DNA from 4 places in the Streptomyces sp. NPDC104096 genome. Region 3 is predicted to be linked to each of the others. Evidence: riboswitches for the same ligand, from Rfam matches in the RefSeq annotation. Region 3 holds a riboswitch; each other region holds the start of a gene.
What was found. A riboswitch is a leader RNA that binds a small molecule or an ion and turns the genes downstream of it on or off. The one in region 3 is predicted to bind S-adenosylmethionine.
Positions count from the first base shown of each region.

Region 1: it holds a riboswitch for S-adenosylmethionine, as region 3 does, so the genes downstream of both, ACZ60B_RS36065 (putative leader peptide) here and thrC (threonine synthase) in region 3, are expected to answer to the same signal.
Region 2: it holds a riboswitch for S-adenosylmethionine, as region 3 does, so the genes downstream of both, ACZ60B_RS07750 (aminotransferase class V-fold PLP-dependent enzyme) here and thrC (threonine synthase) in region 3, are expected to answer to the same signal.
Region 4: it holds a riboswitch for S-adenosylmethionine, as region 3 does, so the genes downstream of both, ACZ60B_RS21355 (ABC transporter substrate-binding protein) here and thrC (threonine synthase) in region 3, are expected to answer to the same signal.

Region 1 is NZ_JBVJMD010000059.1:6,766-13,907, forward strand. It holds gene ACZ60B_RS36050 (ABC transporter permease) at 1-723, opposite strand, end outside; gene ACZ60B_RS36055 (ABC transporter permease) at 720-1,682, opposite strand; gene ACZ60B_RS36060 (ABC transporter substrate-binding protein) at 1,687-3,306, opposite strand; gene ACZ60B_RS36065 (putative leader peptide) at 3,555-3,671, opposite strand; SAM riboswitch class IV at 3,706-3,819, opposite strand; gene ACZ60B_RS36070 (DUF1684 domain-containing protein) at 3,922-4,746, opposite strand; gene ACZ60B_RS36075 (LLM class F420-dependent oxidoreductase) at 4,847-5,770, opposite strand; gene ACZ60B_RS36080 (sulfite oxidase) at 6,182-7,142, shown strand, end outside.
Region 2 is NZ_JBVJMD010000005.1:35,035-42,176, reverse strand. It holds gene ACZ60B_RS07770 (NYN domain-containing protein) at 21-1,364, opposite strand; gene ACZ60B_RS07765 (hypothetical protein) at 1,401-1,640, opposite strand; gene ACZ60B_RS07760 (rhomboid family intramembrane serine protease) at 1,804-2,532, shown strand; gene ACZ60B_RS07755 (Lrp/AsnC family transcriptional regulator) at 2,616-2,897, shown strand; gene ACZ60B_RS07750 (aminotransferase class V-fold PLP-dependent enzyme) at 3,030-4,391, opposite strand; SAM riboswitch class IV at 4,572-4,688, opposite strand; gene trpD (anthranilate phosphoribosyltransferase) at 4,823-5,887, opposite strand; gene qcrB (cytochrome bc1 complex cytochrome b subunit) at 6,010-7,142, opposite strand, start outside.
Region 3 is NZ_JBVJMD010000021.1:107,865-115,006, forward strand. It holds gene otsB (trehalose-phosphatase) at 1-840, shown strand, start outside; gene ACZ60B_RS22345 (alpha,alpha-trehalose-phosphate synthase (UDP-forming)) at 929-2,386, opposite strand; gene ACZ60B_RS22350 (glucosyl-3-phosphoglycerate synthase) at 2,494-3,438, opposite strand; SAM riboswitch class I at 3,627-3,767, shown strand; gene thrC (threonine synthase) at 3,785-5,068, shown strand; gene ACZ60B_RS22360 (MoaD/ThiS family protein) at 5,065-5,340, shown strand; gene ACZ60B_RS22365 (cold-shock protein) at 5,771-5,977, shown strand; gene groL (chaperonin GroEL) at 6,315-7,142, shown strand, end outside.
Region 4 is NZ_JBVJMD010000020.1:48,163-55,304, reverse strand. It holds gene ACZ60B_RS21370 (dipeptide ABC transporter ATP-binding protein) at 1-911, opposite strand, end outside; gene ACZ60B_RS21365 (ABC transporter permease) at 904-1,857, opposite strand; gene ACZ60B_RS21360 (ABC transporter permease) at 1,857-2,939, opposite strand; gene ACZ60B_RS21355 (ABC transporter substrate-binding protein) at 2,936-4,585, opposite strand; SAM riboswitch class IV at 4,900-5,009, opposite strand; gene ACZ60B_RS21350 (transporter substrate-binding domain-containing protein) at 5,712-6,737, shown strand; gene ACZ60B_RS21345 (MFS transporter) at 6,768-7,142, shown strand, end outside.

The DNA of each region.
Region 1 (7,142 bases), on a different contig from region 3:
GTCGAGGGTGGCCAGGACGATCACCGGGCCCGCGGCATTGGGCAGCACATGCCGGCCCAGCACCGAGTACCAGCGGGCCCCACAGGAGCGGGACGCCTCGACGAACACCGCCTGACGCACCCGGAGCACCTCGGCGCGCGCGACGCGGGCGAAGGAGGCGACACTGGCGATGCCGACCGCGACGGCCACCTTCACCGTCCCGTATCCCAGCGCGGTCACCAGGGCCAGCGACAGGAACAGCGCGGGGATGGACAGCAGGACGTCGACGAAACGCATCAGCACGTCGTCCACCCAACGGCCGACGAACCCGGCGACCACACCGAGCAGCCCGCCCACCACGAAGGCCACCAGCACCGCGATCAGCGTCGCCTTCAGGGACAGCTGGGCGCCGTGCACCACCCGGGCGAACACATCGCGCCCCAGCTCGTCCGTGCCGAACCAGTGCGCACCGCTCGGGCCGCGGAAGTTCTGCGTCGGCACCCCCTTCAGCGGGTCCCGCGAGGTGAACAGCCGCGGCCGGAACGAGGCCGCCACCACCAGCACCAGCACGCCGACCGACAGCAGCAGACCGGGCCGGAGCACCAGGAACCGCAGCATCCGCCGTACGTCGAGGCGACGCCCCGGTTCGGGAACGGACGACGCACCGACCGGCCGGGCGAGGCCGGACGCGGCCTCGGCGGGAGCCTCGACAAGGCTCTGACTCAGGCTCTGGCTCTGGCTCATACGACACGCGCCCTTCCGCCCGGGGAGGTCATCACGATCCGTGGGTCGAGCAGCGGATAGACCAGGTCGACGACCAGGTTCGCCGTCACGAAGACCAGCGCGCCGAACGCCACCACCCCCTGGACCACCGGGATGTCCTGGGCCGTGACAGCCGCCGCGGTCACCCGGCCCAGGCCGTCACGGGAGAACACCGTCTCGACGACGACCGAACCGGCGATCAGCTGCCCCACCAGCAGGCCGACGACCGTCAGCGCAGGCAGGGAGGCGTTGCGCAGCGCGTGCCGCAGATGGACCCGCCACCGGCCCGCGCCCTTGGCGCGGGCGGTCTCCACATACGCCTGGTCGAGCGCGGTGAGCAGGCTCTTGGCCAGCACCTGCGCGATCTGGGCGCCGGTCGGGACCGCCAGCGTCAGCGCCGGCAGCACCAACCCGCTCGGCCCGTCGTTGCCGAACGCGGGGAACCAGCGCAGACGGAAGGAGAACACCTCGACGAGCAGCAGCCCCACCCAGAACGTCGGGACCGACACCCCCAGCGGCGGCAGCGACAGCAGCAGCTGCCGCAGCCGACGCCGCGTGGTGTACGTCGCGGCCACCGCCAGTCCGCCGCCGAGGACCACCGCGAACAGCAGCGCTGTCGCGGTCAGTTGGAGGGTCTGTGGCAGAGCGTCGGCCAGGGTCGAGGCGACCGGTCGGCCGGTGCCGACCGAGTCGCCGAAGTCCCCGCGCACCGCCCGGCCGAGATACTCGGCGTACTGCGCGAGCACCGGCTTGTCGAAGCCGTACTCGTGCCGCAGCGCGGCGATCTGCCGGGGATCGACCTGCCCCGAGTCCATTCCGGCACCGGCCATCGCCGTGACCGGGTCGCCCGGCAGGTAGTCCAGCACCAGGAACGACACGGTGTACGCCGCCCACAGCACCCCGACCGCCTGCGCGAGCCGTTTGAGCACATAGCCGCGCACGGGGTCAGCCGATCCAGGTGTCGTGCAGCTGGATCCGGCTGGAGGCGTCGAAGGCGAGGTCGTGCACCTTCGTGGACACGCCCAGCTGGGTCTGCAGCTCCACCACCGGCACGTTGTAGGCGTCGCGCACGATCGACTGTTGTGCCTGGGCCACCAGCCGGCTGCGCTCGGCCGGGTCGCTGGTCGCGGCCTGTGCGGACAGCGCCGTGTCCAGGCTGCCTGCCGGTACGCGGTAGAAGTTGGCCAGCTTCGTGGAGAAGGTGCTGCGCAGGATGTCGGGGTCGGCGCGGGTGATGTTGCTCCAGATCACGTCGTATTCGCCCGACTGCTGTATCGGCGACAACTGGGTGAGCTGGAGCTGCCGGAGGGTCACCTGGACGCCGACGGACTTCAGTTGCTGCTGTATCAGCTCCAACGCGGGCTGGTTCGTGGCCGCGTTGGGAACCCAGTCGATGGTCAGGCTCAGCTTCCGCCCGTCCTTGACGCGGATGCCGTCGCCACCCACCTGCCAACCGGCCTCTTCCAGCAGGGACTTCGCCTTGGCCGCGTCGAAGGCGAGATCCGGGGCGAGGTCGGTGTAGTCGGGCGTGGTGTGTGCGAGGACGCTGGTGGCCGCCCGGGTGCCGGTGGGGAAGACGGTGTCGGCGATCTGCTTCCGGTCGACGGCGGACAGGATCGCCCGGCGGACCCTGATGTCCTTCAGGACCGGCCGCGCGTTGTTGAGGGCGAGTCCGAAGACGATGCCGGGGTTGGCCCGCCGCTGGAGGGCGACCTGGCCGCCCTTGAGCGCCGCCTCGTCGGCCCGGCCCACGCTGCCGATGGCGTCCACCTGACCGGACCGGAGACTGCCGGCGCGTACGCCCGCCTCCGGTACGACCTTGAACACCACCCGGTCCAGATACGCCTCGCCCCGCTTGTTCCACCGCGAGGATCCCCAGGCGTAGCCAGGGCGTCTGGTCAGGGTGACCGACTGGTTCTGCACGTACTGTTTCAGCACGAACGGTCCGGACCCGATCACCCCGTCACTGCACTTCTGCTGCGGTGACTTCGTCACGCTCGCCGAGGACTCGATCCCCAGCGAATGTGTGGAAGTCGCTTGCAGGAACTGGGCGTTGGGCTGTTGGAAGGTGACCTTGACGGTGAGCGGGTCGACCACCGTGGTGCTTTCGACACCGCTCAGATAGCCCTCGGCCAGAGTCCCCAGGACACCGAGCTTCGGCACCGCGTCGAAGTTGTCCTTGACCACCTGGGCGGTCAGCGGGGACCCGTCGCTGAAGGTGACACCGGAGCGCAGATGGAAGGTGAAGGCGGTCGAGTCGGCGCTGATGTCCCAGCTCTTCGCCAGCCACGGCACGATCTTGCCGGTACTGGGATCCTGGTCCGTCAGGGAGTCCACGATCTGGCGCACCGAGTAGATCGTGTCGTTGCTGCCGACCTGCTGGGGATCCACGCAGCCGGCGTCCGAACCCACGGCGAAGGTCAGGGTGCCGCCGGACCGCGGCTTGCCGCCTCCTGTGCCGGAGCCGTCGGTGCCCGACCCGCAGGCGGTCAGCAGCACGCCGGTGGTGAGCAGGGCGGTGAGCGTTGCCCATCGGGGAGTTCTGAAATCCGGTAGTGCTCTCACGAGAGGTTCTCCTCTATGCGTCGCCCGGCATGGAGCACCGCACGAGGCACGACCGCGCACAGGCGCGCGGTCCCGGTCGGCGCGATGCCGATGACGGGGAAGTGCCCTGCGGACAGGGGCTGGGCGGAAAGCGGATCAGGAAGATCAGGAAGATCAGCAGGAAACGGGGGATATCGACCGCTGATGGGTGTGACGGATGTCGACCGTCGGCGAGGAAGGTCGCCGAAGCCCGGCCGCGGGAAGGGCCGTCAGGCCTGACAGAGGCAGCTGGTCGAGCGCTTCAGATCGATGTGGCGTCGGCGCGCCAGCCGGGAGAACACCATGGCGACCAGGGAGGAGGCGGCAGGGCCACCATCGCGTCGCATCACGGTCCTCCACCTCGTCGGCCCTGAACACAGGGCCACGCGCTTGCGGGGATCGTCGCTGATCCCGCCGGGCTTTCACCTGGAGCACCCCGCCGCGCGGGAGGGTTGCCGGTCAGCGAGCCAGGGCTTGACGCTGACACTCAATGCCGTTCTTGATCGTACGGAGCGGTTCCGACGTACGTCAATGCCGCGACCGGACGCTCCCGCGGCGACGTGGGGACGGCCGCGGTCACGCCCGGAAGGTCATGGTTCAGGAACCGCCGCGCTCGCGCGGGATCTTCTGGCCCGCCTCGATCGCCACCTTCAGCCGGTTCTCCGCCGGCGGCAGCGGGCAGGTGGCCAGGTCCGTGTAGGCGCACGGCAGGTTCGTGGCCCGGTTGAAGTCCAGGACGACCGTGCCGTCGGCGGCGGGCCGTTCGACGGACAGGGTCCGGCTCGCTGTGTAGGTGGTGACCCCGGCGGTCGCGTCGGTGAACAGCACGGTCAACCGGCCCTGACCGGCCCCGGGGAACGCGGTGAGCGACAGTCGGTGCCCGTCCAGCTCGAACTCGATCCTGCCGGGCGCGTCGTACACGTGCTCCAGGCCCTCGACCACGGCGCCCACGGTGGTGGGCCGCGGCTCGTCGAAGGGGACGTAACGGCCCGTCACGGTCCAGCGCGGGTCGGGGGCGTAGGCCGGTGTCCCGGTGAAGGCCGTGCGCAGCGGCGCGTCCGGGTGCCGGGGGCGCACGATGTCATGACCGCCCCGCTTGGCGACCTCGATGACGGCGTCCTTCCAGACCGCGTCGACGCCACCGCGTTCGGGCAGTACGCCGAAGCGGTGCTCACCGCTCACCGGCTTCCCGTCGACGACCAGTTCCTCACCGTCGTCGAGCGTGACGACGACCCCGTCGGGGCCGGTGTGCCAGGTGCCGGGCGCGTCGGTGAAACGCTGCGGCCGGTCGTCGAGCCAGTGCAGGCCGGTGATCGCCAGGAACCCGTGCGGGCCGGAGAGCCGGGCCTCTTGTTCGCGGTACCACTCCAGCCACTGTTCGGTGAAGGCACGCAGGTCTGCCGTGGTCGCCTCGGTGGTCATCAAATCTCCTTCGGTGTACGGGGGTTCGCCCTCGTGCGGGGATGCGGGGATGCAGGGACGGGGATGCGGGGGCTCTGTGGGTCCGGTGGATCCGACGGGCTCAGGCGGCCAGTTCGCCGAGGAGTGCCCAGGTACGGCGCCGGTCCGCCGCTCCCGCGATCTCGGTGCCCGAGAACACGACCTCGGTCGCGCCGGCGTCGCGGTAGCGCCGTACCTCGGCCTCGACCGTCTTCTCGTCGCCGATCACGGCCAGGTCCGCGGCGCGACGGCCGCCGGAGAGCTCGATGACCCGGGCGTAGGACGGGACCTGTTCGTAGAACGCGAGGTCCTCGGTGACCTTCGCGCGCACCGCGTCGACGTCGGCCGTGACCACGCCGGGCACCAGCGCCACGACCCGGGGCGCGGGCCGTCCGGCGGCATCGGCCGCGGCGGTCAGGGCGGGCACGATGTGTTCCGAGAGGGCGCGCGGTCCCGCGAGGTAGGGCAGGATCCCGTCCGCCAGCTCGCCGCTGACCCGCAGCGCCTGCGGGCCCATCGCGGCGACGAGCAACGGGACACCGGACTCCGCGCCCGGTACGCGCGCGGGGATCGGGGTGGTGGCGGTGAGCAGCTCGCCGTGGAAGTCGGCCGTGCCGGTCTCGGTCAACTGGCGCAGTGCGGTGAGGAATTCGCGCAGCCGGGCGATGGGCCGCCGGAACGGCAGGCCGAAGCCGGTCTCCGTCAGCAGTTTCGTGCCCAGGGCCAGTCCGAGGTGGTAGCGGCCGTGGGTGGCGGCCTGGGCGGTCTGGGCCTGACTGGAGACCGGCAGGGGGTGCCGGCCGAAGACGGGGATCGCGGAGGTGCCCACCTGTAGTTCCGGTACCGCGCGCCCGACGATCGCGGCGAGCTGGGGTGAGTCCGCGCCGAAACTCTGGCCGAACCACACGGACCGCAGCCCGGCGGACGCGGCCTCCTCGGCCAGTCGCACACTGGCGTCGACCTGGTTCTGCGCATCGGATGCGTTGAGTGCTACGCCAACAGTCATGTCAATGGAACGGGTGGTCGGTGAGCCCGCATTCCTGTCGTGTGTGACGGCTGTATGTCATTCGTGTGAGGCGCCGCCGCCCGGCCCGCCGGTCGGGTGCGGGGCGCGGCAGCCACGCCGACGGACCCGCCAGGACGTGCGGTTCACCGGCCCGACGGCTCCGTTGACGCCTTCCGCCCCGCGTGCTTACATCCCGCCATGCCGTTGTCGGAGCCGCTGACCCGCCGTCGCGCCGTGGACCTCGTCCGCGTGGCCGCCGCGCTGTGTCGGACGACCGGCTGATCCCGCGCTGCCGCCAACCTCCTTCCAGGACAAGCCGGTCGGGCGTACATCGGCCCGTCCGGGGGCTGCCCGCGCCGACTCGCGCCGTGCCCTCTCGTTCGTCCCGCCCCGTCATGACGAGGACCCGCCATGCCTTCACCCACCCCGGCCGACCGACACCACGAAACCGAGTACGACCGCCGCAGACTGCGCCAGTGGCTCGCAGGTGAGGCCAGAGCCGACGGCGTCACCCGCCGTCGGCTGCTCACCCTCCTCACCGCGACCGCCTCCGCGACCGCGCTCGGTGCCGTACAGCCCGCCCGCGCCGCCGACCGGACGATCGTCAAGCCGCTGCCCGCCGAGTGGTTCATCGAGCGCGGCACCAACGCCGAGACCCGCTGGGAGGCACTGCGCGGAACCGGCCACCACACCCCGAACGAACTGTTCTTCGTACGCAACCACACCGCCACCCCCGTCCTGGACGCCGACGACTGGCGGCTACGGCTGTGGGGGAGCGGATTGCGCGGCAGCCCGGGGGAGGACCGGCCGGTGGAGTTCGGGTACGACGATCTGCGCGCGCTGCCGGCCGTCACCCGGACCGCCTTCGTCGAATGCGCCGGGAACGGCCGCTCCTACTACACGACGCAACAAGGGGATACGGTCACCGGCACCCCGTGGACCCTCGGAGCGATCGGCGTCGCGCGCTGGCGCGGGGTGCGCCTGGCCGACGTGCTGCGCAGGGCCGGGCTGTCCGCTCGGGCCGTGGACGTGCAGCCGCGCGGTCTGGACGCCGAGTACGTCAGCGGCGGCGAGAGCCTGGGCCGGGTACGCCGGCCGCTGCCGTTGGCCAAGGCCCTGGACGACGTACTGCTCGCGTACGAGATGAACGGCGACCCGCTCCCGTACGATCACGGCCATCCGGTACGGGTGCTGGTGCCTTCATGGGTGGGGATCGCGTCGATCAAGTGGGTCGGCGACATCGAGGTGTCCGCACAGCCGCTGTTCTCGCCCTGGAACACCACCTTCTACCGGCTGTTCGGCTCCACCTACCCCGAGAACGGCAGCGCGCCGCTCACCCGGCAGACCACGAAGAGCGCCTTCGAGCTGGCGA
Region 2 (7,142 bases), on a different contig from region 3:
TTACTTCCGGAACTTGACGTTCAGGACAGGCGCTTGAGAAGGACCGCCGAAGCCACCGGCCGCGCCCCCGCCCGGGCCACCCCGTCGGCCACCTCGCGGTCGGTCGAGGCGACGATGACCGGCCGGCCCGGAGGCTCGGCCCGCACCAGCTGACGGATCAGCTCGTCGGCGGTGACACCCGGCTTGGAGAACAGCACTCGCACCCCGCGGGGCGGCGCGAGCAGCACCGGCGCGACCAGTTCGGCGCCGTCGAAGACACAGGTGACCTCGGCGCCGGTCTGCGCGGCGAGCTGCGAGAGCTGCCCGAGCAGCCGCAGCCGCTGCTTCTCCAGCGGCATCTGGGGATAGCCGGTCTTGGTGACGTTGTAGCCGTCGACGACCAGGTGCGCCTGCGGCAGCGCGAGCAACTGGTCGAGGATCGCCGGGTCGTTCTCGGACAGCGCGCGGTTGGCGATGTCCTTCGGGGTCATCCGGCCGGGCTCGACCGCGTCCACGGTCTCCGCGGGCCGCACCGACACCGGCGGCAGCGCCAGCTCCCGGCGCAGCCCCTGGGCCGCGTCGAGCACGGTGTCCAGCAGCAGCCGCACCCGCATGTCCTCGACGCTGCGCCCCTCGCGGGCCGCCTTGCGGGTGGCCTCCAGGGCCGCCTCCGCCTCGCCCAGGCGCGCCTTCAGCCGCCGGGACTCGCTCTCGGCGGCGGACACCTGCGCCTGCGCCTCGGCCCGCGCGGTCTCGGTCTCGCCGTGCACCTTGCGCAGCGCCGCCTCGCCGCGCTTGACGTCGCTGAGGGCCGAACGCAGCTTGCGGTGCAGCGACTCCGCCTCCCGCTTCGAGGCGTCCAGCTCGGCCCGCAGCCGCTCGGTCTCGGTCCGGCCCTGCTCACGGGCCCGGTCGAGCTCCTCGCGCAGCCGTTCCAGCTCGGCCCGGCTCTCCTCGTCGGCCCGCTCGGCGTCCGCGCGCAGCGCCTCCTCGCCGGCCGCGGCCACCAGCTTCACCCAGCCGGCCGGCCGCAGCACATAGGCCGCCGCGGCCACGTCCAAGGGGTCCGCGGCCGGGGGCGGCGAACCGGACTCGAGGGCACCGGCCAGTTCGGGCTGCGCCTCCCTGAGCTTCTCGCCGATGCGCTGCCGGAAGAGCGCGTCGGTCTCCAGCGCCGCGGCCATGGCGTTGCCCGCGAACTTGGCCCGACGATTCGGGGCGAACCGGGCGTACTGCCGCAACTGAGCGGGCAGTTCGGCCAGGACCAGCCCGCCGAAGCCGTCCGAGACGATCTGCACGACCCGGCGCCGCACCCCGTCGGGCAGCGGACGGTCGAGCACCTCGGCGGCGCCGTCGCCCGGCCCCCCGCCTGCGGTCTCCACCATCCGTCACACCCCAATATCCGTGCGGGGCCGCTCCCGTCAGGAGCCGGCGCCCGGCCTGTCCACGAGTTCCACCTGGTCGACGGCGTTGCACCAGCGGCAACGCACCGACTCGATCGTCTCACTGACCACCTCGCGCTCCTCCACGCTGGGCTGACCGGCGAGGTCGAGATGGACGTACTCCACCACCTTCGACGAACGGGTCACGTCGAAACGCGTGAGGTTGCCGCAGAGGGTGCAGCGCCACCGCGTCGAGGCGGTCGGCAGGGGAACCGTCATCAGGGCTGTTCGCCTTCCTTCTGTCCATTGTCCGTGATGCACCGGGCTCTCCCCGGAACATGTGGCTCGTAACCCTACGGCCTGGCGGGTACTCGCCGCCCACCCATCCACGGCGGCGAGGCGGTCTGTGCCGATGCGTCCCCGTACGTCATGCTCTGTGTTCATGATCAGCGACTGGAACGGAACCACGGGCGGCACGATCCGGAAGCCGTCGGCGCCCGTGACGTACGGGCTGATCGCCCTGTGCTGTCTGGTCTTCCTGATCGGCCCGGCCTCCGGCTTCAATCCCGGGTACGGCACCGGCGCCGCGCTGTCGGCCGCCCAGCGGGCCTACTTCCGCCACTGGGGCGTGGTCCCCGCCGAACTGTTCCGGGACGCCACGGGGCAGGTCCTGACCCCGGCCAGCGCCCTGTTCGTCCACGGCAGCTGGGTCCACCTCCTCGGCAACATGCTCTTCCTCTACGTCTTCGGGGCGATGACCGAGGAACGGATGGGCCGAGTGGAGTTCACCCTCTTCTACGTCGGCTGCGGCTACCTGGCGCTGCTCGGCTACGCGGCCGCCAACGCCGGCTCCGAACAGTCGCTGGTCGGCGCCTCCGGGGCGATCTCCGCGGTCCTCGGCGCGTTCCTGTACCTGTTCCCCCGGGCGCGGGTGACCAGCCTCCTGCCGTTCCTGTTCTTCCTGCCGCTGCGCTTCCCGGCATGGGTCGTGCTGCCCTTCTGGGCGGCCCTGCAGTGGGTGGCGGCGGGCCGGGCCACCCAGGGCCCCGGCGTGGCCTACCTCGCCCACCTGGTGGGCTTCGGCGCGGGCTTCGCATACGCGTGGCTGCGGTTCGGCCGCAGCCGCGGCCCGGCCCGGCAGGTCAGGCCCGCCACGGGCGACGGCGGCTGACCGGCCCGACCGGCCGCCGCGGCCTTGGTGGGTCCGGGATCACGTCATAGAGTGAGGGCCCCGGCCGAGAGAGAGAACCAACCGTGATCACCGCGATCGTCCTTATCAAGACCAGCGTGGACCGGATCCCCGAGATCGCGGAATCGATCGCCGCGCTGGACTCCGTCAGCGAGGTCTTCTCCGTCACGGGCACCTACGACCTGATCGCGATGGTGCGGGTGGTCCGCCACGAGGACCTGGCGGAGGTCATCCCGGGCCGGATCAGCAAGATCCCCGGCGTCGAGGGCACGGACACGCACGTCGCGTTCCGCACCTACTCCCAGCACGACCTGGAGGCGGCGTTCGCGATCGGTCTCGACAGCTGAGCCCCTCCCCCGCGGACCGGTGAGGGCCGGGCGCGCGGTTCCCCGCGCCCCTCGATCGCGCCTGCCCGCAGGCGGCCTCAGGGGCGCGGGGACCGCGCGACCGGCCACGACGGCGCCGCGCAACGGGCCCGGTCAGACCGCGGGCACGCAGCGGCCGTCCTCGGTCCGGTAGCGCCACTTCGCGCCGTCCCTGACCAGTTCCCGCACCGCGGTCACGAAGCGCTCCACGTGCTCGTCCGGCGTGCCCGCGCCGAAGCTCACCCGGATGGCGTTGAGGGACTTCTCGCCCGGCGCCGCCTCGGGCGCGCCGCACTCGCCCTGGCTGCCCGGGTCGCTGCCCAGCAGGGTGCGCACCAGCGGGTGGGCGCAGAAGAGGCCGTCGCGGACGCCGATCCCGTACTCGGCGGAGAGGGCGGCCGCGAAGTGGGAGCTGTTCCAGCCCTCCACCACGAAGGAGATCACCCCGACCCGCGGGGCGTCGTCGCCGAAGAGGGAGAGGACCCGCACCTCGGGCACCTCGGCGAGGCCCGCCCGGACGGTGTCGATCAGGTGCAGCTCACGGGCGACGAGCGTGTCGAAGCCCGCCTCGGTGAGGGCCTTGCAGGCGGAGGCGATGGAGTAGGCGCCGATCACGTTCGGCGAGCCGGCCTCGTGACGGGCGGCGCTGTCGTGCCACTCCACGTCCACTCCCCCGTCCGCGCGCCGGGTGACCCGTCGGCTCGCGCCGCCGCCGGCCAGGTACGGCTCGGCCTCGCGCAGCCAGTCGGCGCGGCCGGCCAGGACCCCGGAGCCGAACGGCGCGTACAGCTTGTGGCCGGAGAAGGCGACCCAGTCGACGTCGAGGTCGCGGACCGAGACCGGGTGGTGCGGGGCCAGCTGGGCGGCGTCCAGGACGATCCGGGCGCCGTGCGCGTGGGCCGCCGCCGCCAGCTCGCGGACCGGCCACAGCTCGCCCGTGACGTTCGAGGCACCGGTGACGCAGACCAGGGCCGGGCCGTACGGGTCGCGGTCGGCCAGGGCGCGTTCCAGGGTCTCGACGGCCTGTTGCGGGGTGCGCGGGGCGTCGAGGTAGGTGACCCGGGCGTCCTGCCAGGGCAGCAGCGAGGCGTGGTGCTCGGTCTCGAACACGAAGACCTCGCAGCCGGCCGGGAGCGCGGCCGCCAGCAGGTTGAGGGAGTCGGTGGTGGACCGGGTGAAGACCACCTGGTCGCCGGTGCGGCAGTCGAGGAACTCCGCGACCGTCCGGCGGGCGTTCTCGAAGAGGTCCGTGGACAGCTGCGAGAGGTAGCCGGCGCCGCGGTGGACGCTGCCGTAGTACGGGGCGTACGCCGCCACGTCGTCCCAGACGCGCTGGAGGGCGGGGGCGCTGGCCGCGTAGTCGAGCGCGGCATAGGTGACTTCGCCGCCCGTGACGAGCGGAACGGTGACATCACGGCCCAGAACGGCCAGCGGGGCACAAACGGTCTGGGCGGAGGCAGCGGTGGAGACGGACATGGGGAACTCCCGTGAGCGGCAAGGCGGAATCACCACGCGAGCACACGGGCTCGAGCGCGGAGAAAGGAGAATGGGGTGTGCGGAGGCGGGGCTCTACGCCCTAGCGCATTCGCTTGCTCACGGGTGGCTCCCTCGATGACCAGGACCCCTGGTGCTGGGCTCGTTCAGGAGCCGTCGAGGGGTCCGCGCTTGCCGTAGACCTCGCTGCCTACGACCTGGTCCTCACCCGGGGCACCCCGCCACGGACGGAGGGTTGCCGGACAGTCGGCCGGGGCCTCATGACTGTCACTCATGACCTGTTCGTCATCCTGCCACACGGCCTGTGAAGCGCAAGGCGCGGTCCGCATCCTGGACCGCGCCTCGCCCCGCTCCCCGGGCCGGGCCCCGCGCCGCCTCGCCCGGCCGCGCCGCACGCGGCCGGGGAGGGAGGATCAGGCGTTGCTGACGGCCACCCAGCGCTCCAGCGTCCGCCGGGCCGCGCCGGAGTCGATCGACTCCGCCGCCCGGTCCATGCCGGCGCGCAGCTGCTCGGCCAGCGTCCCGGAGCCCGGCCGCAGCGCCACCAGCGCCGCCGCGGAGTTCAGCAGCACGGCGTCCCGCACCGGGCCGCCCTCGCCGTTCAGCAGCCGCCGCGCCACATCCGCGTTGTACGAGGCGTCGGCACCGCGCAGCGCCTCCACCGGCACCGGTTCGATGCCGACGTCCCTCGGGTCGAAGGCCTCCTCCGTCACCCGGCCCCCCCGTACGACCCACACCCGCGAGGTGGCGGTCGTGGTCAGCTCGTCCAGGCCGTCGTCGCCGCGGAACACCAGCGAGGAGTTGCCGCGCTCGGCGAAGACACCCGCGATGATCGGCGCCACCCGGGCGTCGGCGACGCCGACCGCCTGCGCGCGCACCTTCGCCGGATTGGTCAGCGGGCCCAGGAAGTTGAACACCGTCCGGATGCCCAACTGGCCACGGGCGGCCGCCACATGGCGCAGGGCCGGGTGGAACTTCACCGCGAAGCAGAAGGTGATCCCGGCCTCCTCGGCGACCTCCGCCACCCGCTTCGGGGTCAGTTCGAGGTTGACCCCGAGCTTCTCCAGGACGTCCGAGGCGCCCGACGCCGACGAGGCGGCCCGGTTGCCGTGCTTGACGACCTTGGCGCCGGTGCCCGCGATGACGATCGAGGACATCGTGGAGATGTTCACCGTCTTCGCGCCGTCGCCGCCGGTGCCCACGATGTCGACGGTGTCGCCCGGCACCTGGATCACATTGGCGTGCGCGTACATCGCCTCGACCAGACCCGTGATCTCCTGGACGGTCTCGCCCTTGGCCCGCAGTGCCACCGCGAACCCGGCGATCTGCGCGTCGGTGGCCTCGCCGCGCATGATCCGGTCCATCGCCCAGGCGGTGCTCGCGGCGCTCTGGTCGCGGCCCTCCAGCAGACCGTTCAGTACCGCGGGCCAGGAACGGCCCGCCGCGGTGTCGCCTCCAGCGGGGGTCACAGCGCTCATCAGCCGCTCCTGGTTCGTAGACACGTACAGACTCGACTACAGCCTATCCAGCGCCGGACACGGCGAAGGACCCCGTCCGAAGACCGGACGGGGTCCTTGTGTGCGCGTGGCGAGCGCAGCGATCAGTGGTGGCCGTGGCCGCTCGTGATCTCCTTGTACTCGTCGACAGTCGGCTTCTCGATCTGGCTGTCCTCGTCGAAGTACGCCTTGCTGATCTTGGCGCGCAGCTTCTGCGAGCCCTTCAGCTTGCGCTCGACACCGTTCTCGTCGACCGTCGGGCCGAGTTCGAGCGGCTGGTACTGCTCGTGCGCGGTGAGGGTGTGCAGCTGCTCCTGGCTGAGCGGCTCGTGGATCTCGATGAACTCACCGTGCGGCAGGCGCTTGATGGTGCCGGTCTCGCGACCGTGCAGCACCTTGTCCCGGTCCCGGCGCTGGAGGCCGAGGCAGATCCGCTTGGTGACGATGAACGCGATGACCGGTCCGACGAAGAAGAAGATCCGGACGAACCAGGTGATCGAGTTGATCGACAGGTGGAAGTGGGTGGCCCACAGGTCGTTGCCACCGCCGACCAGCGTGATCATGTACATCGTGACCCAGGCGGTGCCCAGGGCCGTACGGGTCGGCGCGTTGCGCGGGCGGTCCAGGATGTGGTGCTCGCGCTTGTCGCCGGTGATCCAGGACTCGATGAACGGGTACAGCGCGAGCGCGGCGAGCACGACACCGAAGAGGACCAGCGGGATGAACACGCCCAGGACCAGCGTGTGGCCCCAGATGTTGATCTCCCAGCCCGGCATGTAGCGGATCAGACCCTCGGCGAAGCCCATGTACCAGTCGGGCTGGGCGCCGGTCGACACCTGGTCCGGACGGTAGGGGCCGATGGCCCAGATCGGGTTGATCTGCGCGATCGCCGCGATGGCCGCGATGGCACCGAAGACCAGGAAGAAGAAGCCTCCGGCCTTGGCCATGTAGACCGGCAGCAGCGGCATGCCGACGACGTTCTTGTTGCTCTTGCCGGGGCCCGCGAACTGCGTGTGCTTGTGGTAGAAGACCAGGATCAGGTGGCCCACGACCAGGCCGAGCATGATGCCCGGCAGCAACAGGATGTGGATCGAGTAGAACCGCGCCACGAAGTCGTGGCCCGGGAACTCCCCGCCGAAGAGGAAGAACGAGATGTACGTGCCGACGATCGGCATGGACAGGATCGCGCCCTCGGTGAAGCGGACACCGGTGCCGGAGAGCAGGTCGTCCGGGAGCG
Region 3 (7,142 bases):
CACCCCGCACGGCCCCTGCCGACCCCCACGACCCCGGCGGGCCGCGACGCGCTGGACGCCATCCTCGCCCGCCCGGAGCGCTCGGTGATCGGGCTCGACTTCGACGGCACGCTCGCGCCGATCGTGGCGGACCCCGAGCAGGCCCGTGCCCACCCGGACGCGGTGCCCGCGCTCGCCGCCCTCGCGCCGAAGGTGGCGGCGGTCGCCGTCGTCACCGGCCGGCCCCCCGCGGTGGCCGTACGGCACGGCGGCTTCGAGTCGGTGCCGGGCCTGGACCACCTTGTCGTGCTCGGTCACTACGGCGCCGAACGCTGGGAGGCCGGCACCGGCGCCGTCATCGCCCCGCCGCCGCACCCCGGCGTCGCGGCCGTACGGGCCGAACTGCCGGGCTTCCTCGACTCGATCGGGGCCTGGCAGGGCACCTGGATCGAGGAGAAGGGCCGGGCGCTCGCCGTCCACACCCGCCGGGCCGAGGACCCGCAGGCCGCCTTCGAGGCGCTGCGCGCCCCCCTCGCCCGGCTCGCCGCCCGCCACGGCCTGATCGTCGAGCCCGGCCGCATGGTCCTCGAACTGCGGCCGCCGGGCATGGACAAGGGCGTCGCCCTCACGGAGTACGTCCGCGAGATCGGCGCCGGGGCCGTCCTCTACGCCGGTGACGACCTCGGCGACCTCCCCGCCTTCGCCGCCGTCGACAAACTCCGCTCCGAGGGCGTCCCCGGCCTCCTGGTGTGCAGCGGAAGCGACGAGGTGGCGGCCCTGCGGGAACGGTCGGACCTGGTGGTCGACGGCCCCGAGGGGGTCGTGGACCTGCTGCGCGCCCTGGCGGCCCGGCTCGGCTGACCACCCGGCGAGGCCGGCCGCCCGGGACGGTCGGCCTTCAGCCGCACAGGACTCTCAGCCGCACAGGACTCTCACCCGCGCAGGGCTCTCACCCGCGCAGGGCGTTCAACTGGTCCAGGAACCACTGGGCCGGCGGCAGCGCGGTCGCCGCGGCGGCCAGCCGCTTCGTGCGCTCCGCCCGCTCGTGCACCGGCATCACCAGCGCCTCGTGCAGCGCCCGCGCCGTCCCGGTCACGTCGTACGGATTGACGGTGATCGCGTCCTCGCCCAGCTCCTCGTACGCCCCCGCCTCCCGCGACAGCACCAGCGCGCACCCCTCGTCGGAGACGACCGGCACCTCCTTGGCGACCAGGTTCATGCCGTCCCGGATCGGGTTCACCAGGGCCACGTCGGCCAGCCGGTACGCGGCCAGCGAGCGCGCGAAGTCGTCCTTCACGTGCAGCACGACCGGCGTCCAGCCCGGCGTCCCGTACCCGGCGTTGATCTCGTCGGCGAGCCGCCGCACCTCGGCGGTGTACTCACGGTAGACGGCGAGGTCCTGCCGGGAGGGGTAGGCGAAGGCGACGTGCACGACCCGCTCCCGCCACTCGGGGTGGTCGTCGAGCAGCTGCCGGTACGCCAGCAGACCGCGCACGATGTTCTTCGACAGCTCGGTCCGGTCCACCCGCACGACCGACCTGCGGCCCTCGCCGATCTCCGCCCGCAGCGCCGCCATCCGCTCGCCGACGTCGGCCCGGTGGGCGCGCTCGCGCAGGAAGTCGGCGTCGGCGCCGAGGCCGTGCACGCCGATCGCCGTGGTGCGCGGCGCGCCGCCGCCGGGCGGTGTGTGCCCGATCGTCCCGAACGGCCCGTCGTCCGTCCGGGCCGGGCGGATCCGCTCACGGTCCACCTCGCCGGCGCAGTCCATGAAGGCGCCCGCCCACCGGTGGGTGAGGAAGCCCAGCCGGTCCGCGCCGAGCATGCCCCGCACGATCTGCTCGCGGATGTCGTCCGGCAGCATCCGGAAGTAGTCCGCCGGCGCCCACGGGGTGTGCGAGAAATGGCCGATGCGCAGGTCGGGGCGGAGTTCGCGGAGCATGCCCGGCACCAGCGTCAGGTGGTAGTCCTGGACGACCGCCGTCGCCCCCTCGGCCGCCTCCTCGGCGAGCGCCTCGGCGAACGCGCGGTTGTACCTCTCGTACGACGCCCACCGACGCCGGAACTCCGCGTCGAAGACCGGCTCCAGCGGGGTCTGGTACAGCATGTGGTGGACGAACCAGAGCACCGAGTTGGCGATGCCGTTGTAGGCGTCGGCGTGCACGTCGGCCGGGATGTCCAGCATCCGCACGCCCGGCTCGCCCGTGCCGCGCCGCACCGCCTCGCGGTCGTCGTCGGACAGGGTGGAGCACACCCACAGCGCCCCGGTGTCGGGCCCGATGGCCGACAGGCCCGAGACCAGCCCGCCGCCGCCCCTGCGGGCGTGCAGCGAGCCGTCCTCGCGCACCTCGTACGAAACCGGGCCGCGGTTGGACGCGACCAGCACCTCAGCAGCGTGCGTGGAAGCCATACGCCTCAACCTAGCCCGGCCCGGAAACGCTCAAACGTACGGAAGGCCCGCGACAGTCCGGAACCATTTGTATACGGCCCCCTGGAGAACATCACCACACGCATCCGTCAGGCCACCTTGCGTGACGCGTACTCGGCGATCTCGGCCATCGGCGGCCGCTCCTCCGTGTCCACGGAGTAGGTGCGCGGCTCGAAGCCGTCCCGGCCCCGCTCGAACTGGGTGAGGGAGGGCCGGATCAGATGCCCGCGGGCCATCCGCAGCTGCGCGGTGCGGTAGATGGCGGCGGCCATCCGGCCCAGTGCCTGTCCGTCCTGGTGGCGGTGCTTGCGCACCCCGACGTCCACCTGGGCGAGCGCGTCGAGGCCCACCAGGTGCAGCGAGTCGACCAGCATGCCCAGCTCCACCCCGTACCCGACCGGGAAGGGCAGCTGTTCCAGCAGGGAGCGCCGGGCCGCGTACTCGCCGCCGAGCGGCTGTACGAAGCCGGCCAGCTGCGGCCAGTGCATGTTCAGCAGCGGGCGGGCCATCAGCTCGGTGACCCGGCCGCCCTGGCCGGCCGCCCCGCCGAGCGGGCGGTCGTACATGGCCTTGACCAGGTCGACGTCCGGATCGGTGAGCAGCGGGCCCACGATGCCGGAGACGAAGTCGGAGGAGAACTCCCTGAGGTCGGCGTCGACGAAGCAGACGATGTCCCCGCCGGTGACCAGCAGGGACCGCCACAGCACCTCGCCCTTGCCGGGCACGGCCGGGATGCGGGGCAGGATGGCGTCGCGGTGGACGACCCGGGCGCCCGCGGCCGCGGCCACCGCCGAGGTGCGGTCGGTGGATCCCGAGTCGACGACGACGATCTCGTCGACGAGCGGGACCTGCTGCATCAGGTCGTGCCGGATCACGGCGACGATGTCGCCGACCGTCTCCTCCTCGTTGAGCGCGGGCAGGACGACGGAGACCGACTGGCCCCGGGCGCGTTTCGCGGCGAGGATCTTGTGGAGCGGGCGGTCGTTGACGGACCAGGAGCGGGTGCTCAGCCAGCGCTCGACTTCTTCCAGCACAGCGGCGGCTCCTTCTGCGTTCTGCGTGCTCGCGGCGGGTGGGAGTGCCCGCCGCGACAGCGGTCGACGGTCACGGGCATCTCGCGGTTCGGACGACTCTCTCAACTGTCGGGGCCTTCGGTTACAGTCTTGAACAACGCGGATGACCATCGCATGTCCAGGGTGGCCGACCGCTGAAAACTTCATACCGCTCATCCAGAGGGGCAGAGGGATACGGCCCGATGAAGCCCCGGCAACCCTCCAGTCGGTTTCTCGTGCACGCGAGGCTCCCGGCTCGGGAAGGTGCCAAATCCGTCTCACGGCGAAGTGCGTCGTGAGGAAGATGAGGAGAAAGGGCCTCGCCTCCATGGCTGCGCAGACTGCTGTAAGCACCACGAACCCCGTCGATCTGGGCTCCGCCGCGGCGCTCTCCTGCCGCGAGTGCGGACACCGGGTGCCGCTCGGCCCGGTCTTCGCCTGCGAGGAGTGTTTCGGCCCGCTCGAGATCGCCTACGACTTCTCGCGGTACGAGACCGAGGAGCTGCGCAAGCGGATCGAAGCGGGACCCGCGAACATCTGGCGCTACGCGCCGCTGCTGCCCGTCCCCGCGGACGTGGCGGACAAGCCCAACATCAACCCCGGCTGGACCCAGCTCGTCAAGGCCGACAACCTGGCCCGCGAACTCGGTGTCACCGGCGGGCTGTACGTCAAGGACGACTCCGGCAACCCGACGCACTCCTTCAAGGACCGGGTCGTCGCCCAGGCCCTGGAGGCCGCGCGCGCCTTCGGCTTCACCACCCTGTCCTGCTCCTCCACCGGCAACCTGGCCGGTGCCGTCGGCGCCGCCGCCGCCCGCGCCGGTCTGCGCTCCTGTGTGTTCATCCCGCACGACCTGGAGCAGGGCAAGGTCGTCATGGCCGCGATCTACGGCGGTGAACTCGTCGGCATCGAGGGCAACTACGACGACGTGAACCGTTTCTGCTCCGAGCTGATCGGCGACCCGGCGGGCGAGGGCTGGGGCTTCGTCAACGTCAACCTGCGGCCGTACTACGCGGAGGGTTCCAAGACCCTGGCGTACGAGATCTGCGAGCAGCTCGGCTGGCGGCTGCCCGACCAGCTGGTCGTCCCGATCGCCTCGGGCTCCCAGCTCACGAAGATCGACAAGGGGCTCCAGGAGCTGATCAGGCTCGGCCTCGTCGAGGACCGGCCGTACAAGATCTTCGGCGCCCAGGCGGAGGGCTGCTCGCCGGTGTCCGTGGCCTACAAGGCCGGCCATGACGTCGTACGGCCCCAGAAGCCGAACACCATCGCCAAGTCCCTCGCCATCGGCAACCCGGCCGACGGGCCGTACGTCCTCGACATCGCGCGCCGCACGGGCGGTGCCGTGGAGGACGTGACGGACGAGCAGATCGTGGACGCGATCAAGCTGCTGGCGCGGACCGAGGGGATCTTCGCCGAGACGGCGGGCGGCGTGACGGTGGGCGTGACCCGCAAGCTCATCGAGAGCGGCCTGCTCGACCCGAGCCTGACGACCGTCGTGCTGAATACCGGTGACGGCCTGAAGACCCTCGACGCGGTGGCAGGCACCGGTCTGACCGCCACCATCCGCCCGAACCTGGACTCCTTCCGAGAGGCTGGCCTCGCATCATGAGCGTCAACGTCCGCATCCCCACCATCCTGCGCACCTACACCGGCGGCGCCGCGGAGGTGAGCGCCGAGGGCGCGACCCTCGCCGAGGTCATCTCCGACCTGGAGAAGAACCACACCGGCATCGCGGCCCGCGTCCTGGACGACCAGGGCAAGCTGCGCCGGTTCGTCAACGTGTACGTGAACGACGACGACGTCCGCTTCGAGCAGGGTCTTGAGACGGCGACCCCGGACGGCGCCGGCGTCTCCATCATTCCGGCGGTCGCCGGAGGCTGATCATTACCTTCGGTAACCTCGGTTACCGAGCGTTCATCGAATTGCCCCCTCCGCGAGAGAAGCGGAGGGGGCAATTCTGTGTGATTGAGCGCGGTAGAGTTGGGGAACCCGCTCCCGATTCCGGGGTTTGCGACCTTCACCACCTGCCGCACGGGCGACGAGAAGTAGCCAAAGTGGGCAGGTCTTTTGCGCCTTTCGCTCCCTATGCCTGGCCCAACTTGCCCTGAAATGCGGCGAATTGCAGGCGTTCCGCAGGTCCGTCGTGCCCGGATTTCTCGTCCGATTGACCTGTTGCAGACGGCAGTTGGACAGATACATTCAGCCGCGGTCGACGCGTTCCGGCGCACGCCCCCGTCCCATGGGGGGTGAGGTCTGACCCGGATCCGCGAAGTGCGGATCTGTGCAAGGGCCAGTAATAGGGGAGTTAGGCATGGCTCAGGGCACCGTCAAGTGGTTCAACGCGGAGAAGGGGTACGGCTTCATCGCGGTCGACGGTGGTGCGGACGTGTTCGTCCACTACAGCGCGATCCAGATGGACGGGTACCGCACCCTGGAAGAGGGCCAGCGGGTCGATTTCGAGATCTCGCAGGGTCAGAAGGGGCCGCAGGCGGACATGGTCCGCCTGGCGACCGGCTGAAGCACGCGCCGACTTATTGCAGCGACGTTCTTCTGTTCTTCGTCGAAGGGCTCGCACCCCATGGGGTGCGAGCCCTTCGGCATGTCCGGGTGCCGCCGCCCGGGACCTGCGGATCACCCGGAGGCGCTCGCACTCGTCAACCGGAGGCGCTTGCACTCGGCAGGGGCGAGTGCTAATCATTGCGTTAGCACTCTGAAGGTGAGAGTGACAACGAAGGATCGGGTCGGTGAGGCCCGCAGGCCGGGTGGGGCAAGGAACCACGAGGCGTGCGAGCCGTCCGTCGCGGGCGCCAGCACGGTCCGGAGCAATCCACCCCAGTCCGGGAGGACCACTTCACATGGCCAAGATCATCGCGTTCGACGAGGAGGCACGGCGCGGCCTCGAGCGCGGCATGAACCAGCTCGCGGACGCCGTGAAGGTGACGCTCGGCCCCAAGGGCCGCAACGTCGTCCTCGAGAAGAAGTGGGGCGCCCCCACGATCACCAACGATGGTGTCTCCATCGCCAAGGAGATCGAGCTCGAGGACCCGTACGAGAAGATCGGCGCCGAGCTGGTCAAGGAAGTCGCCAAGAAGACGGACGACGTCGCCGGTGACGGTACGACCACCGCGACCGTCCTCGCCCAGGCGCTCGTCCGCGAGGGTCTGCGCAACGTCGCCGCGGGTGCCAACCCGATGGCCCTCAAGCGCGGCATCGAGAAGGCCGTCGAGGCCGTCTCCGGCGCCCTGCTCGAGCAGGCGAAGGATGTCGAGACCAAGGAGCAGATCGCTTCCACGGCCTCCATCTCCGCCGCCGACACCCAGATCGGCGAGCTCATCGCCGAGGCGATGGACAAGGTCGGCAAGGAAGGCGTCATCACCGTCGAGGAGTCCCAGACCTTCGGTCTGGAGCTGGAGCTCACCGAGGGTATGCGCTTCGACAAGGGCTACATCTCGGCGTACTTCGCCACCGACATGGAGCGTATGGAGGCGTCGCTCGACGACCCGTACATCCTGATCGCGAACTCCAAGATCGGTTCCGTCAAGGACCTGCTCCCGCTCCTGGAGAAGGTCATGCAGTCGGGCAAGCCGCTGCTGATCATCGCCGAGGACGTCGAGGGCGAGGCCCTGTCGACCCTGGTCGTCAACAAGATCCGCGGCACCTTCAAGTCCGTCGCCGTCAAGGCC
Region 4 (7,142 bases), on a different contig from region 3:
AAGGCCTTGCGGCCCAGGCGTCCCGGATAGTCGACGGTCAGCCCGCGCGCGCTCACGACCGGCTGGGCCTCGGCGTCGGCCGCCTTGGCTGGGGTTCGTCCGCCGGCCCCGAAGTCCGGTACGGCGGTCAGCAGTTCCCTGGTGTACGGGTGTACCGGCGCCGTGAACAGGTCGTGCACCGGGGCCTGTTCGACCACCGCTCCGGAGCGCATGACGGCTACGCGGTCGGCGAGGTCGGCGACGACGCCCATGTTGTGGGTGATGAGGAGGACGGCGGTGCCGAAGTCGGTGCGGCAGCGGTGGAGCAGTTCGAGGATCTCCGCCTGCACGGTGACGTCGAGGGCGGTGGTCGGTTCGTCGGCGACGATGAGCCTGGTGCCCAGGGCGAGGGCCATGGCGATGACCGCGCGTTGCTTCTGGCCGCCGGACAGTTGGTGCGGATAGTGGTCGACGCGGGTGGCCGGGTCGGGGATGCCGACCTTGGCCAGCCAGTCCACGGCGAGGGCGCGCCGTTCTGCCTTGCCGCCACCGCGGCCGTGGGCGCGCAGGCCCTCGGTGAGTTGCCAGCCGATGGTGAAGACCGGGTTGAGGGCGGTGGAGGGCTCCTGGAAGACCATCGCGGCGTGCGCGCCGCGCAGGGCCCGCAGCCGGGCCGCGGACGCGGTGAGCACGTTCTCCTCGGGTTCGCGCGAGCCGTCGCCGATGAGGACGCGGCCGTGGACGGTCGCGGTGTCGGGCAGCAGGCCGAGGACCGAGCGGGCGGTGACGGTCTTGCCGCTGCCGCTCTCGCCGACCAGGGCCAGCACCTCGCCGGGGGCGACGGACAGGCTCACGCCACGGACCGCGGGCGCGGTGCCGGCGTCGGTGGCGAAGTCGATGTGCAGGTCCTCGATGCGCAGCAGATCAGTCATCGTCGCCGGCTCCGTCCGTGAGAGGGCCGGGGGTGCTGGTCCGCCTCCGCAGCCGTGGGTCGGCCAGGTCGGTGAGGCTTTCGCCGAGCAGGGTCGTGCCCAGTACGGTGAGCACGATGCCCAGGCCCGGTGGGATCGCGGTCCACCAGATGCCCGAGGTGACGTCGGCGACGGCGCGGTTGAGGTCGTAGCCCCATTCGGCGGCGGAGTTGGGTTCGATGCCGAAGCCCAGGAAGCCGAGGCCGGCGAGGGTGAGGATGGCCTCCGACGCGTTGATCGTGAAGATCAGCGGGAGGGTGCGCACCGAGTTGCGCAGCACATGGCGGGTCATGATGCGCCAGGGGCCGGTGCCGATGACGCGGGCGGCGTCGACGAAGGGTTCGGCCTTCACCCGGATCACCTCCGCGCGGACGACCCTGAAGTACTGGGGTACGAAGGACACGGCGACCGAGCAGGCGGCCGCGCCGAGGCCGCCGGTCAGGCTGGACCGGCCGCCGCTGATCACGATCGACATGACGATGGCGAGCAGCAGCGGCGGGAACGCGTACAGCGCGTCCGCGACTCCCACCAGTAGCCTGTCCAGTCTGCCGCCGAGGTAGCCGGAGACCAGTCCGAGCACCGCGCCCGGCACCACCGACAGCAGCAGCGCGGCGGCGATGATCAGGAGCGCGGTGCGTGCGCCCCAGCTCGTGCGGGAGAGGACGTCGTACCCGGTGATGGTCGTGCCCAGTGGGTGTGCGGTGCTCGGGTGCTGTTGGGAGCCGAACAGGCCTTGTGAGTCACCAAGTTGTGCATAGCCGTGCGGGGCGAGCAGCGGGCCGAGCAGCGCGGTGAGCAGGAAGAGCGCGGTGAGGACCAGGCCGGTGAGCAGCATGGCGCGCTGCACTCCCGCGCCGGTCCTGATGCGTGGCCGTGGCGGCAGTCGTCGGGTGAGGAGCAGCGTCATCAGTACCTCACTCGCGGGTCGATGAGCGCGGCGACGACGTCGACGAGGAAGTTCGTCACCGCGACGACGACGGCGAACAGGGCCACGATGCCTTGTACAGCCGGGAAGTCACGGGACGTCAGATAGCGGGCGAGTTCGTACCCGAGGCCCTTCCACTCGAAGGTGGTCTCGGTCAGTACGGTACCGCCGAGGAGCCCGGCTACCTGGAGTCCCAGGACGGTGACGACGGGGATGAGGGCGGGGCGGGTGGCGTGGTGGGTGATGAGCCGCAGCTGTGCGACGCCGCGGGAGCGGGCGGCGTCGACGTAGTCGCTGGAGAGGGTGCCGATCAGGTTGGTTCGCACCAGGCGCAGCAGGATGCCGGCCACGAGCAGGCCCAGGGCCAGTCCCGGCAGTACGGCGTGCCGCAGCACGTCCGCGATGGCGGTGGTGTCGCCGCTGCGCAGGGCGTCGATCAGGTACACGCCGGTCGTGCTGGTCTGGTTCTGGAGGAAGAGCTGCACGCCTGTGCTCGCCCGGCCCGACGAGGGCAGCCAGCCGAGCCAGATCGCGAAGACGAGTTTCAGCAGCAGGCCCACGAAGAAGACGGGGGTGGCATAGGTCAGGATCGCGAACAGGCGCAGCGCCGCGTCCGGTGCCCGGTCGCGGTGGGAGGCGGCCACCATGCCGAGCGGGACGCCGATGAGCAGGGCCACCAGGAGGGCGCAGCAGGCGAGTTCGACGGTCGCGGCGCCGTAGGTGCTCAGGACGTGGGTCACGGGCTGGTTGTCGGTGACGGTGCGGCCGAAGTCGCCGACGGCCAGCGAGCGCAGATAGTCCAGGTACTGGGTGAGCAACGGCCGGTCGTAGCCGGCCTGGTGCAGTTTTGCGTGGAGCTGGTCGGGGGTGAGGCGGTCGCCGAAGGCCGCGCTGATCGGGTCTCCGGTGAGCCGCATCAGGAAGAAGACCAGGCTGACGAGGATCAGGACGGTGGGGATGATGAGGAGGAAGCGGATCACCAGGTAGCGGGCGAATCCGTGACCGGCGGCGCTGTGGGCCGGGGTGCCGACAGCGCCGATGGTCTGCTGCGTCGGAGTGCTCACTTCGTCGCGAGTCCCGCCCAGCGGAACTGGTACGTGGCGTCCAGCTCGTCGGGCACGCCGCTGATGTCGCTGCGGGTGACGATGGCGGTGGAGCCCTGGAGCAGCGGCAGCAGCGGTACCTGGGCGGCGGCCTTGTCCTGCGCCTGCTGGATCAGCGTGGTGCGCTTGGCCGTGTCCGTCTCCGTCTCCTCCTTCTCGACCAGGGCGCGGACGGCGGGGTCGTCGTATCCGTTGGCGACCCAGCTGTTGGCCGAGTAGAAGGGCGAGAGGTAGTTGTCCGCGTCGAGGTAGTCGGCGTACCAGCCGAGCTGGTAGAGCGGGTAGAGGTGCTTGACGCGGTCCTTGCCGTACTGGGTCCACTCGGTGGACTGAAGGTTCACCTTGAACAGTCCGGTGGCCTCCAGCTGGGTCTTGACCAGCGCGTACTCGTCGGCCGACGAGGAGCCGTAGTGGTCGCTGTTGTACTGGAGGTCGAGCGTCACCGGGGCCTTGACCCGCGCCGCCTTCAGCCGGGCCGCCGCCGCGGCCTTGTCGGGGCCGCCCTTCTTGTCGCCGTAGCGCGACGTGAAGGAGGGGGTGGCGCCGGTCAGGCCGTCGGGGACGGAGGTGTAGAGCGGCTGGTAGGTGTTCTTGTAGACCTGCTGGGCGAGTTGGGAGCGGTCGACGGAGTCGGCGACGGCCTGGCGGACGGCGAGGGCCTTCTTCGGGTCGGCGTCCTTCGTCCTGGTGCCGTAGGGCTGGGTGGCGAAGTCGAAGACGAGGTAGCGGATGCCGTTGCCGGCACCGGTGTGGACCTTGACGCCCTTCTGCTTGGCGAGGTCGTCCAGGTCGGTGATGGTGAGGGTGCGGTAGACGGCGTCGAGGGCGCCCTGCTGGACGTCGAGCTTCAGGTTGCCGGCGTCGGCGTAGTACTTCAGCTGGACGTTCTTGGTCTTCGGCGTGCCCAGCTGCCCCTTGTAGCGCGCGTTGGCGGTGAACGACACCAGGGAGTTCTTGTCGTAGTCGGTGACGCCGTACGGCCCGCTCCACGGCTTGGCGGCGACGACGGACTTGTCGTCGAGGATCTTGTCCGCGGGGAAGACCTGCTCGTCCACGATGTAGCCCGCGGCCGTCGACAGGACCTTCGGGAAGAGGGTGTCGTTGGCCGACTTGAGGGTGAAGATGACGGTGGCAGGGTCCGGGGCAGCGACCGAGGCGAGGTTGTACAGCAGCGACGAAGGACCGTTCTGGTCGGCGATCTTCAGGTCCCGGTCGAAGCTGAACTTGACGTCCGAGGAGGTGAGTTCGTGGCCGTTGGCGAACTCGAGGCCCTTCTGGAGCGTGACCGTGTACTCCTTCGGCCCGGTCTGCTCGATCCCGGTGGCGAGGTCGGGTGAGACGTCCGCGGAGCCGTTCTTCTGGCTGAGCAGGGCCGCGTAGACCTCGCTCTCGACGGTGCCGGAGCCCGCGTCCCAGGAGCCGGCCGGGTCGATGCTGGTGACCTGGTCGGTGGTGCCGATGGTGAGGGCCTCGGCGGAGCTGGTGGTCTCGCCGTCCTTGCTGCTGGTGCAGCCGGTCAGCGCCACCAGGAACGCCGTGCCGAGGGAGATCGCGCCGAGACCGGACCGCAGGGGTCTGTTCGGTGTCGGGCCGTTGTGCAGTGCCATCAGGGGTCTCTGTTTCCGCAGCAGGGATGCGTGAGGCAGCCGTCGGCGCAGTCCTGCGCCGACGGCGGGCCGAATCACGTCAGAACGGGGGTGGGGTGTCACACGGTCAGGCCGGCGGGTCTACCGGCCCGGAACACGGCGAGGCGGCCGGCCGGAACACGGCCGGGCGGGCAGGCTCCGGGCCCGGAAAGGGCGGTTTCAGGCCTTACACAGACAGCTGGAGACCAGCAGCAGGTCGACATGGCGCCGGGAGCACAGCATCAAGGGCGTCGCCATGCCGTCCTCCCTGGTTCCGGCCCGCTGCGGGGCTGTGATGAGCGCACTTGCAGAAGGATGAGATCCGCCGAGCCTTCACCTGGGGCACCCCACTGCGTCGAGGGTTGCCGTCCGGCCAGCCAGGGCTTGATCACCGGAACTCGTAGCTCGGGCACACCGTAGAGCGGCTGTTCTTCCGGCGTCAAGACGCGCCGGGAAGGCGGCGACGCGGAGCGAACAGCAGGCACATAAAGGTGGATTGAGGCCTGACGCCTCGGCGGTGCGCTCCGGTCCCGTCCAGTGGACGCATGGTGGACGCCCTTGTCGGTGGTGTGCTTATATCCGGCCATGGAAACCACTGGCACGGCACACATGGTGCTGCTCGACCCGTTCTGGGTGAGCCGCCGCGCCGACCAGTTCGACGAGATCTGTTGCTGACCTCCGTCCCACGGCTCGTGACCTGGGCTCCGTTGTCGTACGGAGCCTGACCGGAGCGGGAACGGCGAGAGTCCGACCGCCGCACCGGATGAGGCCGCGGTTCCGCCGTGCCTGAGGGCGATCTCGCGAAGCCTTTCAGCCGGTTGAAGCAGCGCTCGTCGATGTGACGCGGAGGGTGGACCGGCCGGCCGTATGCCGGTCGTCGGCCTCCGTGGCCTCCTCGGGCGTGGCGGTTTCGTCTGCCGTCCGGTCTTCGCACCCGGCTGAACGAGTGGACCCCGTACGTCCTGAGCTGGATCGCGTACGTCCTGAGCTGGACCACGTGGTCCTGAGCAGAGTCGTCCGGTCCACCGCCTTCCCCTGCGTCCCCACGGCGCACCGACGATCTCCTTCCCCCACGCCACCACCTCCTCCCGAGCGACAAGGAACGGCCATGTCTACCCACGTCACCCGACGTAGCCTGATTCGCGGCATCACAGCGGCGACTGCTGTCGCCACTCTCGCCACCGGGCTCACCGCCTGTGGCGGGGACAGCGCCGCCGCCACCAAGACGGACGACGCCGTCTCCGGGAGTGTGACCATCGGTCAGCTCTCGCACGGCGCCGCCAAGGAGACCACGCTCAAGGTGTCCGAGGTCAAGTCGATCAGCGCCGAGCTGCCCGCGGCCGTCCGCAAGAGCGGCAAGCTGGTGATCGGCCACGGCGCTCTGCCCTCCGGCTCCGCCCCGCTCGAGTTCGTGGGTGACGACCAGAAGACCCTCACCGGATCCGAGACCGACATCGGCCGACTGGTCGCCGCGGTCCTGGGTCTCGAGCCGCAGAGCGAGAACTTCACCTGGGACAATCTCTTCATCGGCGTCGACAGCGGCAAGGTGGACGTGGCCTTCTCCAACGTCACCGACACCGAGGAACGCAAGACGAAGTACGAGTTCGCCTCCTACCGGCAGGACAACCTCGCGTTCGAGGTGCTGAAGACCAGCAAGTGGAGGTTCGACGGCAACTACCGGAACCTGGCGGGCAAGACGGTCGAGGTCGGGTCGGGCACCAACCAGGAGCGCATCCTCCTCGAGTGGCAGAAGAAGTTGCAGAGCGAGGGCAAGACGCTCACCGTCAAGCACTACCCGGACAACAACGGCGTCTACCAGGCGCTCAACAGCGGCAGGATCGACGCGCACTTCGGCCCCAACCCGACCATCTCCTACCACGTCACCCAGACCGCGAAGACGCCCGCGCCCACGGCCAACGCGGGCACGTTCTCCGGCGCCGGCGCGTCGCTCCAGGGCCTGATCGCGGCCACCTCGAAAAAGGGCAGCGGTCTCGCCGAGCCGATCGCCGACGCGATCAACTACCTGATCGAGAACGGTCAGTACGCCCAGTGGCTGGCCGCCTGGAACCTCTCCAACGAGGCCGTCGCCAAGTCCGAGGTGAACCCGCCCGGACTGCCGCTCGACAACTCCTGACATGACGGTGGTACGGCATGGGGGACGCGGGTGTCCGGGCGAGGTCAGGACCGGCGCGAGGAACGCCGCGGTGATCGCGGACGCCGCCGGGCCCGTCGGCACGGCCCGGCCGCGGTGATCACTCCGGCGGACTCGTCCGCGTCCACCGGCAGCGGTCCGGCGCCGTTCGCCAGGAGCCGCCGGACGGCGATCGCCGGCGCTCTGACCGCCGCGTTCGGCGGCTTCGCGGGCTTCAACCTGCTGCTCGGCGCGATGCCCGCGTACGCCGTCCGCTCCGGCACCGGACCGTCCGGCGCCGGAGCGCTCACCGCCACCATGATGGCGGCCACCCTGGTGGTCCAGCCCATCACGCCATGGCTGTTCGCACGGCTCGGGCGGCGGTGCTCGCTCGCCCTGAGCGGTGCG